DNA from 2 places in the Streptomyces sp. NPDC056128 genome. Region 1 is predicted to be linked to the other one. Evidence: predicted binding sites of a transcription regulator. Region 1 holds the regulator's gene; the other holds the start of a gene.
What was found. Region 1 encodes HrcA, which represses chaperone genes, less so after heat shock. Its sites were predicted from a motif close to TTNGCACTCNGNNNNNCNGAGTGCNAA; they were not measured.
Positions count from the first base shown of each region.

Region 2: groES (co-chaperone GroES) is a predicted target of HrcA. The motif match lies at 1,684-1,710, and genes of this name have one in related genera.

Region 1 is NZ_JBHJVQ010000002.1:339,906-346,860, reverse strand. Features, by position in the region: gene ACFC1X_RS05495 (16S rRNA (uracil(1498)-N(3))-methyltransferase) at 1-200, opposite strand, end outside; gene ACFC1X_RS05490 (nitronate monooxygenase) at 197-1,282, opposite strand; gene dnaJ (molecular chaperone DnaJ) at 1,404-2,537, opposite strand; gene hrcA (heat-inducible transcriptional repressor HrcA) at 2,538-3,554, opposite strand; gene ACFC1X_RS05475 (MBL fold metallo-hydrolase) at 3,727-4,461, shown strand; gene ACFC1X_RS05470 (DUF3097 domain-containing protein) at 4,496-5,302, shown strand; gene hemW (radical SAM family heme chaperone HemW) at 5,436-6,668, opposite strand; gene ACFC1X_RS05460 (SpoIIE family protein phosphatase) at 6,770-6,955, opposite strand, start outside.
Region 2 is NZ_JBHJVQ010000003.1:361,669-368,623, reverse strand. Features, by position in the region: gene groL (chaperonin GroEL) at 1-1,109, opposite strand, end outside; gene groES (co-chaperone GroES) at 1,229-1,537, opposite strand; gene ACFC1X_RS09840 (polysaccharide deacetylase family protein) at 1,835-2,563, opposite strand; gene ACFC1X_RS09835 (polysaccharide deacetylase family protein) at 2,560-3,516, opposite strand; gene ACFC1X_RS09830 (methyltransferase domain-containing protein) at 3,499-4,788, shown strand; gene ACFC1X_RS09825 (RNA polymerase sigma factor) at 4,785-6,029, opposite strand; gene ACFC1X_RS09820 (YciI family protein) at 6,074-6,430, opposite strand; gene ACFC1X_RS09815 (LCP family protein) at 6,562-6,955, opposite strand, start outside.

The DNA.
Region 1 (6,955 bases):
ACCAGGCGGTCCTTGCCCTCGGCGGCCTTCACCACGCCCTCGGCCCAGTGTCCGCGTCCGTCGGTGAGGACGACGTCCTCGCCGGACCGCAGCCGCTTCACGGAGACGGCGTGCCGTCCCTCGGGGCCGTCGAGGACGTACTCCCCCGCGGTCAGGTCCTCGGGACCGAGGGAGTCGACCACGAACACCGGTGCGGTCATCGGCCCGCGCTTCCCGTCGCGTACTGCGACAACGCTGTCCCGGCGGCGGCGAGTTCGGCCACCAGGACCTCCACCAGCTGTCCGGCGGGCAGCTCGCGGGCCATCCGGTGGCCCTGCCCGGCCCAGAGCGCCATGCCCTGCGCGTCGCCCGCCTTGGCCGCGGCCTTGCGCAGCGGGGCGGTGAGGTGGTGCACGTCCGGGTAGGCGGCGGGGGCGTAGGGGCCGTGCTCGCGCAGGAAGCGGTTGACCAGGCCGCGGGCGGGGCGGCCGGAGAAGGCGCGGGTCAGTTCGGTGCGCACGAACAGGGGGTTGGTCAACGCCTGCTTGTGCAGGTCGTGCGCGCCGGACTCGGGGGTGGCGAGGAAGGCGGTGCCCAGCTGGGCCGCGCTCGCGCCGGCCGCGAGGACCGAGGCGATCTGACCGCCGCGCATGATGCCGCCGGCGGCGACGATGGGCAGGCTCACCGCCTCCCGGACCTGGGCGACCAGCGACAGCAGTCCGGTGCCGGCGCCGCCGGTCTCCGGGTTGTCCCGGTGGGTGCCCTGGTGGCCGCCGGCCTCGGCGCCCTGCGCGATCACCGCGTCGGCGCCGGACCGCTCCACGGCGCGGGCCTCGTCCGCGGTGGTCGCCGCGACCAGGGCGAAGGTGCCGACGCGGTGCAGGGAGTCGACGACCTCGGTGCTCGGGACGCCGAAGTGGAAGGAGACCACCGGTACCGGGTTGTCCAGCAGCACCGCGAGCTTGGTGTCGTAGCCGTCGTCCCGGCCGCTGTCGGGGTCGCCGAGTTCCGTCTCGTACCAGGCGGCCTCCCCGGCCAGCTGGTGGGCGTACACGCCGACCGCCGCCGGATCGGGGGTCTCCGGCTGCGGCATGAAGAGGTTGACGCCGAAGGGGCGTGCGGTCAGCCCCCGCAGCTCCTTGATCTCCTGGTACATCCCGTCCGCGGTCTTGTACCCGGCGGCCAGGAATCCCAGCCCGCCCGCCTCGCAGACCGCGGCGGCGAGCCGCGGCACGGAGACGCCGCCCGCCATCGGCGCCTGCACGATCGGGTAGGGGAAGAGATCGGTCAGTGCGGAGGACATGACCGCATGTTGTCACGTCCTCCGAACAAGTCCGAATCCGGGCTTCCGTTGGCATACGCCAGAAGCATCCGCATCCCGGAGCCACTCATCGAGCCAGGCGGCGCCCCGGAGAGCCACCGCCTCAGCGGCCGTTGAACGCGTCCTTCAGCCGGGAGAACAGCCCCTGCTGACCGGGCTGGAACTGGCCCTGCGGCCGTTCCTCGCCGCGCAGGGCCGCCAGCTCGCGCAGGACGCGCTCCTGCTCGGGGTCGAGCTTGGTCGGGGTGGTGACCTCGACGTGCACGATGAGGTCGCCCCGGCCGCCGCCGCGCAGGTGGGTGACGCCCCGGCCGTGCAGCGGGACCGACTGGCCGGACTGGGTGCCCGGGCGGATGTCGATCTCCTCCATGCCGTCGAGCGTCTCCAGCGGCACCTTCGTGCCGAGGGCCGCCGCCGTCATCGGGATGGTGACCGTGCAGTGCAGGTCGTCGCCGCGGCGCTGGAAGGTGGAGTGCGGCAGCTCGTGGATCTCGACGTACAGGTCGCCGGCCGGGCCGCCGCCGGGGCCGACCTCGCCCTCGCCCGCGAGCTGGATCCGGGTGCCGTTGTCCACACCGGCCGGGATCTTCACGGTGAGGGTGCGCCGGGAGCGGATGCGGCCGTCGCCCGCGCACTCGGGGCACGGGGTCGGGACCACGGTGCCGAAGCCCTGGCACTGCGGGCAGGGCCGCGACGTCATGACCTGGCCCAGGAAGGACCGGGTGACCTGCGAGACCTCACCGCGGCCGCGGCACATGTCGCACGTCTGGGCCGACGTGCCGGGCGCCGCGCCCTCGCCGTTGCAGGTGTTGCAGACCACGGCGGTGTCGACCTGGATGTCCTTGGTCGTGCCGAAGGCCGCCTCGTCCAGCTCGACCTCGATGCGGATCATCGCGTCCTGGCCGCGGCGGGTGCGCGAGCGCGGCCCGCGCTGCGACGCCGTACCGAAGAACGCGTCCATGATGTCCGAGAAGTTCCCGAAGCCACCCGCGCCGAAGCCGCCGGCCCCGCCGCCCGCCTGGGACATCGGGTCGCCGCCGAGGTCGTAGACCTGCTTCTTCTGCGGGTCCGACAGCACCTCGTAGGCGGCGTTGATCTCCTTGAACCGCTCCTGGGTCTTCGGATCGGGGTTGACGTCCGGGTGCAGCTCGCGGGCGAGCCTCCGGAACGCCTTCTTGATCTCGTCCTGGGACGCGTCGCGGCGTACGCCGAGTACGGCGTAGTAGTCCGTGGCCACCTACGACTCCGCCAGGATCTGTCCGACGTACCGTGCCACTGCGCGTACCGCTCCCATCGTTCCCGGGTAGTCCATGCGGGTCGGTCCGACCACGCCGAGCTTGGCAACCGCCTCGCCGCCCGAACCGTAGCCCACCGACACGACGGACGTGGAGTTGAGTCCCTCATGAGCGTTCTCATGACCGATTCGCACGGTCACGCCCGGATCCTTCGCCTCGCCGAGCAGCTTGAGGAGCACGACCTGCTCCTCGAGCGCCTCCAGCACCGGCCGGATCACCAGGGGGAAGTCGTGCCCGAAGCGGGTCAGATTGGCGGTGCCGCCGATCATCAACCGCTCCTCGTTCTCCTCGACCAGCGTCTCCAGGAGAGTGGAGAGCACGGTGGAGACCGTACCGCGATCCTCGGCCTCGAAGGCATCCGGCAGTTCCTCGACCAGACCCGGCACGTCGGTGAAACGACGGCCCGCGACCCGGCTGTTGAGCCGCGCGCGCAGATCCGCGAGGGACGCCTCGCCGAACGGCGCCGCGCAGTCGACCATCCGCTGCTCGACCCGGCCGGTGTCCGTGATCAGCACGAGCATCAGGCGCGCGGGCGCGAGGGCCAGCAACTCCACGTGCCGCACGGTCGAGCGGGTCAGCGAGGGGTACTGCACGACGGCGACCTGCCGGGTCAGCTGCGCGAGCAGCCGCACCGTGCGGGCCACCACGTCGTCGAGGTCGACGGCGCCCTCCAGGAAGTTCTGGATGGCGCGCCGCTCGGGCGCGGTCATGGGCTTGACGCCGGCCAGCTTGTCGACGAACAGGCGGTAGCCCTTGTCGGTCGGGATGCGTCCGGCGCTGGTGTGCGGCTGGGCGATGAACCCCTCGTCCTCCAGGGCCGCCATGTCATTGCGCACGGTGGCCGGCGAGACGCCGAGGTTGTGCCGCTCGGTGAGGGCCTTGGACCCGACCGGCTCCTCGGTGCCGACGTAGTCCTGGACGATGGCGCGCAGTACCTGGAGCCTGCGTTCACTGAGCATCCGCGCACACCTCCAGAAGTCGTCCGCCCGCTGTCCTGCCGGTCCGTCCTGGCACTCACGGCGCGCGAGTGCCAGACTTCCCCGGCCCAGTGTACGGCCGTGGGGTACGCCCCCGGCAAGGCCGGGGCCACGCCGACGTGCGGCGAGACGGTGTGGCGATAGCGTCGTGGTCGTGACGGTGACTTGGGAAGACCTGGGATGGGAGCGGGTGGCGGCCGGGGTGGGCCGGTACCGGCTGCCGGGCTGGGACTGCACGGCCGGGCTGGTCCTCGGCACGGACGCGGTGCTGCTGATCGACGCGGGATCGAGCCTGGGCGAGGGCGCCCGGTTGCGCGCGGGGGCGCAGCGGCTGGCCGGGCACCGTGTGACGCATCTCGCGCTGACCCACCCGCACTTCGACCACGTCCTCGGCGCCGCGGCGTTCGCGGGCGCGGAGGTCTACGGCGCGGTGGGCACCGACGCGGTGTTCGCGCCGGGCGGACACGGGCGGGAGGCGCTGCGCGCGGACGCGGTGGCGGAGGGGCTGGACGAGCGGCGGGCGGAGGAGGCGGTCGACGCGCTGGTCCGCGTCCCGCACGAGGTCTGCGGCGAGTGGACGCTCGACCTGGGCGGCGGGCGGCAGGTCCTGCTCGCCAACGTGGGCCCCGGGCACACCGGCCACGACCTCGCGGTGCTGGTGCCGGGCGACCCGGAGGTGGTGTTCTGCGGCGACCTGGTCGAGGAGTCCGGCGAGCCGCAGGCGGGCCCCGACGCCGTACCGTCGCACTGGCCCGCGGCCCTGGACCGGCTGCTCGACCTGGGCGGCGCGGACGCGCGGTACGTCCCCGGTCACGGAGCGGTGGTGGACGCGGCGTTCGTCCGGGCCCAACGGGACGCGCTGGCCGCGCGTTTCGGCGTGTCGCACTGATCACGGACGGCGGATTCCTCGTATCGTCGGCAGAATGCGCCAGTACTCCGCCGACCTGACCCCTCCGTGGAAGAAGTCGCAGCCCGTACCCGAGGTATCCGCCGACCCCGGCCTGGTGGTCGAGGAGCCCAGCACCGGGTTCTGCGGCGCGGTGGTCGGCTGCGAGGCGGGCACGGTGACGCTGGAGGACCGCTTCGGCAAGCACCGGGTGTTCCCGATGGAGCCGCGCGGCTTCCTGCTGGAGGGGCGCGTGGTGACGCTGGTGCGGCCCGCGTCCGGCCCGGTACGCCCCTCCCGCACGGCGTCCGGTTCGGTCGCCGTCCCCGGCGCACGCGCCCGGGTGGCGCGCGCCGGGCGCATCTACGTCGAGGGGCGGCACGACGCCGAGCTGGTCGAGAAGGTCTGGGGCGACGACCTGCGCGTCGAGGGCGTCGTCGTGGAGTACCTGGGGGGCGTGGACGACCTCCCGTCGATCGTCGCGGACTTCGCCCCGGGGCCGGACGCGCGGCTCGGCGTCCTGGTGGACCACCTGGTGCCGGGTTCGAAGGAGTCCCGCATCGCGGAGGCGGTGACGGGCGAGCACGCCCTGGTCGTGGGCCATCCCTACATCGACATCTGGGAGGCGGTGAAGCCGTCGTCCGTGGGGATCGACGCGTGGCCGCGGGTGCCGCGGGGACAGGACTGGAAGACGGGGGTGTGCCGGGCCCTGGGCTGGCCCTCCGACAACACCGGGGCGGTGTGGCAGGCGATCCTGGCCCGGGTCAACTCGTACAAGGACCTGGAGCCGGAGCTGCTGGGCCGGGTGGAGGAACTGATCGACTTCGTGACCGCGACCGCGTAGTTCTCAGCCTTGACCGGCAGTTCTCAGCCTTGTCCGGCTGCATTTCAGCCCCTCCGGCGTTTGAGGAGCGGGGGTCCGGGGGCAGCGCCCCCGGGACGGGACGGGTAGGGGCGGCGGGGGCGAAACAGGCTGTTCAGTCCACCAGATCCCGCACCACCGCATCCGCCAGCAACCGCCCGCGCAGCGTCAGCACCGCGCGCCCTTCCCCATACGCCCCCTCCTGGAGGAGCCCGTCGGACAGCGCCCGCCGGGACGCCGCGAGCCCCGCCTCCCGCAGCAGCGACAACGGCACCCCCTCCCGCAGCCGCAGCTCCAGCAGGACGCGCTCCACACGCCGGTCCTCGTCCGTGAGGATCTCCCGCCCGGCCCCCGGCGACTTCCCCGCCGCCAGCGCCCCGGCGTACGCCCCGGGGTGCTTCACGTTCCACCAGCGCACGCCACCCACGTGGGAGTGGGCTCCCGGCCCCGCACCCCACCAGTCGGCACCCCGCCAGTACAGCTCGTTGTGGCGGCAGCGACCGGCGTCGGAGGTGGCCCAGTTCGACACCTCGTACCAGTCGAAGCCCGCCGCCGAGAGGGTCTCCTCGGCGATCAGGTACCGGTCGGCGTGCACGTCGTCGTCGGTCATCGGGACCTCGCCGCGCCGGATGCGCCGGGCCAGCTGGGTGCCCTCCTCGACGATCAGGGCGTACGCCGAGACGTGGTCGGGTCCGGCGCTGAGCGCGGCGTCGAGGGAGGCCCGCCAGTCGTCGTCGGACTCGCCGGGGGTGCCGTAGATCAGGTCGAGGTTGACGTGGTCGAATCCGGCGGCGCGGGCCTCGGCGACGCACGCCTCGGGGCGGCCGGGGGTGTGCGTGCGGTCCAGGACCTTCAGGACGTGCTGCCGCGCGCTCTGCATGCCGAAGGAGATCCGGTCGAAGCCGCCCTCGCGGAGGGTGGCCAGGTAGGCGGGGTCGACCGACTCGGGGTTGGCCTCCGTCGTCACCTCCGCGTCCGGCGCCAGGCCGAACTCGTCGCGGATCGCGCCCAGCATCCGCACCAGGTCCCCGGCGGGCAGCAGGGTGGGCGTGCCGCCGCCGACGAAGACCGTGCGGACCTCGCGCGGGTCGTCGCCGAGCACCTTGCGAGCCAGGCGGACCTCGTCGACGAGTGTCCCGGCGTAGTTGTCGCGGGAGGCGAGGACGCCGCCGGTGCCGCGCAGCTCGGTCGCGGTGTAGGTGTTGAAGTCGCAGTAGCCGCAGCGGGTCGCACAGTAGGGCACGTGCAGGTAGAAGCCGAGGGGGCGGTCGGCGGCCCCGGCGAGCGCGGACGCGGGCAGGGCACCGTCGGCGGGGACGGGTTCGCCGTCGGGGAGTGCGGAGGGCATGCGTTCCATTGTCCCGTACGGGAACGGTTGCCCGTCCTGCGGCCGCTGGGCCGCGACGACCCGGCCAGCGACGACCCGGCCAGCGACGACCCGGCCCGCCGCTACTCGGCCTGGAGCACCAGCAGCGCCAGGTCGTCCTCCGGGGGCCGGGGCCCGAACTCGTGCACCAGCCGCCGGATGCGCTCGGCGACCAGCTCGGCGTCAAGACCCGCGCACCCGGCGAGCGCCGCGGCGAGCCCGTCCCCGTCGTCGAACTGGCGGGAGCCGCTGCGCCGCTCGGTGACGCC
Region 2 (6,955 bases), on a different contig from region 1:
GCGAGGCGCTCCTGGAGCTTCTCTCGGTCCCAGTCGGAGTCCGTGGACTCGATCTCGGCCTTGATCTGGTTGATGCGGCCCTCGACCTCGTCGCGCTTGCCGGCACCGTCGACGATCGTGGTGTCGTCCTTGGTGACGGTGATGCGGCGGGCGGTGCCGAGCACGTCCAGACCGACCTGGTCGAGCTTGAGGCCGACCTCCTCGGAGATGACCGTGGCGCCGGTGAGGACCGCCATGTCCTGCAGCATCGCCTTGCGGCGGTCGCCGAAGCCCGGGGCCTTCACCGCGACGGCGTTGAAGGTGCCGCGGATCTTGTTGACGACGAGGGTGGAGAGCGCCTCGCCCTCCAGGTCCTCGGCGATGATCAGCAGCGGCTTGGAGGCGTTGGCCTGGATGACCTTCTCCAGCAGCGGCAGCAGGTCCGCGATGGAGGAGATCTTGCCCTGGTTGATCAGGATGTACGGGTCGTCGAGGACGGCCTCCATGCGCTCCTGGTCCGTCACGAAGTACGGCGACAGGTAGCCCTTGTCGAAGGCCATGCCCTCGGTGAAGTCCAGCTCCAGACCGAAGGTGTTGGACTCCTCGACGGTGATGACACCGTCCTTGCCGACCTTGTCCATCGCCTCGGCGATCAGCTCGCCGACCTGCTGGTCCTGGGCGGACAGCGCGGCGACGGCGGCGATGTCGGACTTCTCGTCGATCGGCCGGGCCGTGGCGAGGAGGTCCTCGGACACGGCAGCGACGGCCGCGTCGATGCCCTTCTTCAGCAGCGCCGGGGAGGCGCCGGCGGCGACGTTCTTCAGGCCCTCGCGGACCAGCGCCTGGGCGAGCACGGTGGCGGTGGTGGTGCCGTCACCAGCGATGTCGTTGGTCTTGGTCGCCACCTCCTTCACCAGCTGGGCGCCGAGGTTCTCGTACGGGTCCTCGACCTCGACCTCGCGGGCGATGGTGACGCCGTCGTTGGTGATGGTGGGGGCGCCGAACTTCTTGTCGATGACGACGTTGCGGCCCTTGGGGCCGATCGTCACCTTCACGGTGTCGGCGAGCTTGTTGACGCCGCGCTCGAGGGCGCGACGGGCGTCCTCGTCGAACTTCAGGATCTTCGCCATGGGAGCGTGAGCCCTCTTCCGGAAATCTTGGGGTTATACGGCACTGCGCCCCTGACGTCCCGGCTTTTTATGGTCGCGGGAGCCAGGGGCGCAGCTGGAAAGCAAGGTGCTTCGGTGAATTACTTCTCGACGATCGCGAGCACGTCGCGGGCCGAGAGGACGAGGTACTCCTCGCCGTTGTACTTCACCTCGGTGCCGCCGTACTTGCTGTACAGCACGACGTCGCCGACGCTGACGTCGAGCGGAAGGCGGTTGCCGTCCTCGAAGCGGCCCGGGCCGACGGCCAGGACGACGCCCTCCTGGGGCTTCTCCTTGGCGGTGTCCGGAATGACCAGGCCCGAAGCCGTGGTCTGCTCGGCGTCGAGCGGCTGGACCACGATGCGGTCCTCGAGCGGCTTGATGGCAACCTTGGAGCTGGTGGTCGTCACGATCCGACCTCCCCCTTCGGAGATCTCACGGGGTTAACTGTCTGAGGTGGCGACCAGGTGGATCCGTCGTCGCGGGTGCCGGACCTGCCCGTCGCGTAGTTGGCACTCTCCAGTGGGGAGTGCCAGGGTTGAGACTATGACTGCGATTAGCACTCGGTCAAGCGGAGTGCCAATGCCTGCGGCGCGTCGGTGGGGTTTTCGTGTGAACGCCGGTCTGTGGAGCGCACCCGGCGTGGAGGTGGGCGTCGCTGGGGGCTGCGCCCCCAGGCCCCCCTTTCGGCCTGGACGGCCTCGTCCTCAAACGCCGGACGGGCTGACAGTGAGGTAATCGTCCAGGCTCGCCACCCTCAGGTGCTGCTCCTCGATCGTCTCCAGCAGATCCTCCGTGTGGGCCGTCAGGTCCACGGACACGATGTCGCCGGGGTGGAGGCGGTGCTCGCCTCGGGTGTAGGTGAGGTGGCCGTCGGTGTTCAGGGACGCGCGCCACAGGACTACGGCCGTGATGCCGCAGTCGGCGGCGGCGCGCAGGGTCGTGGTGTCGTACGTGCCGTACGGGGGGCGGAAGAGGTGGGGGCGGACGCCGAAGCGGGACCTGAGCTTGGTCTGCTGGCCGCAGATCTCGGCGCGCTGGCCGGCGTAGGGCAGGCCCCGCAGGGAGCGGTGGTCCAGGGTGTGGTTCTGGAGGCTCGCGCCCACCGAGCGCAACCCGGCGAAGTGGCCGTACGCCGGTCCGGCCACGGTGTCGGTGAGGAACAGGGTGACGGGGAGCCGCCGCTCGCGGATCAGGGCGGTGAAGCCGGGGTCGCGCTCGGCGCTGTCGTCGTAGGTCAGGAAGACGACCCGGTCGGTGGTGCGGACGTGGTCCACGACGGGCGGGAGGTTCCGGCTCTGGTCGCCGCTCCGGTCGCCGCCCCGGGCCGGTTCCCCGGCGGCCGGGTGTCCGGCGGGGCCGGCGAACTGGGCGCAGCCGGAGAGCAGTACGGCGGCCAGGGCGGCCCCGGCCGGCCGGAACCGCCCTCGCCTCACAGGTAGTCCTCCAGGCGGGCCACCGCGTAGCCCTCGGCGGTGATCCGGTTCAGGAAGCGCCGGGCCATGTCGGTCATCGTGCCGTCCCAGTCCTCGCGGCCCCGGAAGTGGGTGAGGACGATGTCGCCGGGGTGCAGCTCCCGGTCCCACTCGCGGTACTCCCAGTGGTCGACGAACACCTCCTCGCTCCAGATGGGCGCGTACTCGATGCCGCAGGACTTCGCGGCGCGCAGGGTGTCGCGGTTGTAGTTGCCGAAGGGCGGGCGGAAGAGGACGGGGCGCTTGCCGTAGCGCTTCTCCATGACGTCCTGCATCCCGCAGATCTCCCGCTTCTGCTCCGCGTAGGAGAGGCCGGGGAGGTAGGGGTGGCTCAGGGTGTGGTTGTTGAGGGTGACCCCGCGGGCCTGCATCTTCTTGAAGTAGCCGTAGTCGTCCTTGATCTCCTCGTCGGTGAGGAAGACGGTGTACGGGATCTTCAGCTCGCTCATCATCCTCAGGAACGCCCGGTCCTTCTCGGCGCCGTCGTCGATGGTGAGGAAGACGATCTTCTCCTTGGTGGGGATCGTGGTGAAGACCGGCGGGAGGCCGTACCGCTCCTGGCCGTCCACCTCGAAGCCTTCGCGCGCCTTGATCTCCGGCTTCTTCGCCGGGGGCGCGGGGGCGGTCAGCGGGACCCTTTTGAGGTCCCAGCGCTTGGCGGCGGCGACCCGGGCGGCCTGGGCCGCGCGCAGCTTGGCCGCGTACGCGTCGAGCGCGCGGGCCGGGGGTGCCTGGAGGGGCTCCTGACCGTGGGCGCCCCGGACGTCCGAGGTGTCCTGCGCACAGCCGGCGGCGAGGGCGGCCACGGCGAGGACGGCGGTGACGGTGGCGGCGCGTCCGCGCGGTCCGGGGGCAGTCGCCGCCCGCAGCACCCGCGACGCTCGGCTTTTGTCATTTTGTACGACTGCTCGCATGGTGCCGGATCTTCGCAGTCCCGGGCCGCCGGACCCCGTCCGACACCGCGCCGGAGGCACACCATCCACCGACTGGCCCACAATGAGGCGGTGAACGACCTCGACGCCCTGCTCTCCCTGCTCACCCCCGAAGGCCGCGCGCTCCTCGACGAGGTGCGCGACACCGACCCCGCGCGGGAGTTGGCCGTCGCCACCCGGCTGCGCCGCGAGCACCCGGCCGCGCTGGTGTCGGCCGCGCTCGGGCAGGCGCGGCTGCGGCAGCGGGCGGCGGCGAAGTTCGGGGCCGGGGACGCGGGGCGGATGTTCTTCACGGCCAACGGGGTCGAGCAGTCCACTCGGGCGAGCGTGGCGGCGTACCGGGCGGAGCGGTTCGCGGCTCTGGGTGTCACCTCCGTGGCCGACCTGTGCTGCGGGATCGGGGGCGACGCGATCGCGCTGGCCCGGGCCGGCATCCGGGTGCTGGCGGTGGACCGCGACCCGGCGACAGCGGCGGCGGCCCGCGCCAACGCCGAGGCGCTGGGGCTGGCTGAGCTGATCGAGGTGCGCGAGGCGGATGTCGAGGCGGTGGACACCAGCGGGTACGACGCGGTCTTCGTCGACCCGGCCCGGCGCGGCGGCCGGGGGCGGATCTTCGACCCCGAGGCGTACTCGCCGCCGCTGTCCTGGGCCGTCGGCGCGGCCCGTACGGCCTCCCGTGCCGCCGCGCTGAAGGTGGCGCCCGGCATCCCGCACGAGGCGGTGCCGGAGGACGCCGAGGCCGAGTGGATCTCCGACGGCGGGGACGTGAAGGAGGCGGTGCTGTGGTTCGGCGGCGCCGCCGGGGCGGTGCGGGCCACGCTGCTGCCCGGGCCCCGCACCCTGCCCGGCACCGGCCTGCCCGACCCGGAGGTCCGCACACCCGGCCGGTACCTGTACGAGCCGGACGGCGCCGTGATCCGCGCCCACCTGGTCGCCGAGGTCGCCGAACAGGTCGGCGGCGGGCTGCTCGACGCGACCATCGCCTACGTCACCGCGGACGAACTGCTGCCGACGCCGTACGCCACGGCGTACGAGATCACCGACCTGATGCCCTTCAACGTGAAGAAGCTGAAGGCGCTGCTGCGGGAGCGCCGCGTCGGCACGCTGACCGTGAAGAAGCGGGGGTCGGCGGTCGAGCCCGAGGAACTGCGGCGGAAGGTCAAGCCGCAGGGGCCGAACGCGGCGACGGTGTTCATGACCCGGGTCGCGGGGGCGCCGACGATGCTGATCGGGCACCCGGTGCGGAAGCCCTAACCGCACTCCTCCGCCCGGCGGGTCAGCAGTTCGCGCTCGCGTTCGTTGCGGGTCAGGGACGCGGCCCGCTCGAACTCCGCGCGCGCCTCGGCCGGGCGGTCCAGGCGGAGCAGGAGGTCGCCGCGGACGCTGGGGAGCAGGTGGTAGTCGCGCAGGGCCGGTTCGGCGGCCAGGGCGTCGACGAGGGCCAGCGCGGGGGCCGGGCCCTCGGCCATCGACACGGCGACCGCGCGGTTGAGTTCGACGACCGGGGACGGGGTGCGGGCGGCGAGCAGGCCGTAGAGCGCGGCGATGCGCGGCCAGTCGGTCTCCTCGTACGTGTACGCCGTCGCGTGGCAGGCGGCGATGGCGGCCTGGAGGACGTACGGGCCCGGGGCGCCGGAGCCGGCGTGGGCGTGGTCGAGGGCGGTGATGCCGCGGGCGATGAGCAGGCGGCTCCAGCGGCGGCGGTTCTGGTCGCGCAGGAGGACCGGCTCGCCGTCGGGGCCGGTGCGGGCGGCGGTACGGGAGGCCTGGAACTCCAGCAGCGCCGTCAGGCCGTGGACCTCGGGTTCCTTCGGCATCAGGGCGGAGAGGACGCGGGCCAGGCGCAGGGCGTCCTCGCACAGGGCCGGGCGGAGCCAGTCGTCGCCCGTGGTGGCCGCGTACCCCTCGTTGAAGATCAGGTAGATGACCTCCAGGACCGAGCCGAGGCGGGCCGCCCGGTCCGGGCCGTACGGCACCTCGAAGGCGACGTTCTTCGTGGCCAGGGTGCGTTTGGCGCGCACGATGCGCTGCGCGACCGTAGGCTCCGGGACGAGGAAGGCGCGGGCGATCTCGGGCGTGGTCAGGCCGCCGAGCAGCCGCAGGGTCAGGGCGATGCGGGCCTCGGCGGAGAGCACCGGGTGGCAGGCGGTGAAGACCAGCCGCAGCAGGTCGTCGTCGATGTCGTCCGGGTCGGCGGGCTCCACCGGCGGCGTCTCGGCGGGCAGCTCGCGGCCGATCTCCGCGAGCTTGCGGGCGTAGGTCTCCCGGCGCCGGATCAGGTCGACGGCGCGGCGCCGGGCGGTGGCCATGAGCCAGGCGCCGGGGTTGTCGGGCACGCCGTCCCTCGGCCACTGCTCCAGGGCGGCGACCAGCGCGTCCTGCGTGAGTTCCTCGGCGATGCCGACGTCCCGCACGAGCCGGGCGACACCGGCGACGACGCGCGGGGTCTCCAAGCGGAAGACGGTCTCCAGGGCCTCGGTGGGCTGCGGTTCCACAGCCCACCATGCAACACCCTCGCACGGGCCGAGCAAAGCGGAACTCAGCCCTCCATGAGCTGACGCACCTCGCAGGTGACCGTCCAGTACTCCTCGTGCACCTTCAGGAAGCGCTTGGTCCACTCGACGGCCTCGGCCTTGTCCTTGGCCTGGAGCAGGGCGTAGCCGCCGATGACCTCCTTGGACTCGGTGAAGGGCCCGTCGGTGACGGACAGCTGCCCGCCCTCGTAGTGGACGCGGGTGCCGTCGGCGGTCGGGGTGAGGCCGGCCGTGTCGAGCAGGACGCCGGCCTTCGTCATCTCCTCCATCAGCTTCTCCATGCGCTGCACCAGCTCGGGGCTGGGGCCGCCGGAGAGGGTGTCGTTCTCCTCGATGCGGATCAGCGACAGGTAGCGGGGCACGGTGACTCCTCGGGTTCGGCGGCCGGGGTCGCTCCCCGGCCTCTCACCCAGTGCGTCGAACGGGCGGGGCGTGGATCGACATCCGCCGCCGAGTTTTTTCAAGAACTTTCCGGGGGACCGCCACGCAACCGCTAGCGCAGCGATTCCCACAGGTCACCGGCGTCCGGCTCGCGGGCGACCACCCGGTTGGGGTCCCAGGGCGCCGGGTCCACCGGCATGGTGACGGTGCGTACGTCGTCGGCCGCGAGGCCCCCGAGGCTGCGGCCGAGGCCGGTCAGCTCGCCCAGCGAGTCCAGGCCGGTGTCGGTGGTGAGGCTGCCGGTGACCGCGTCCGCCACCTGGTAGAGGCGCGGGGGGTCGGTGAGCAGGTCGGTGGTCGCGATCTGTTCGAGGAGCGCCTTGACCAGGTTCTGCTGGAGCTCTATCCGGGCCAGGTCGCTGCCGCCCGCCAGCCCGTAGCGGGTGCGGGCCAGGCCGAGCGCCTCGGTGCCGTCGAGGTGGTGGGTGCCGGCGTCCAGGTGCAGG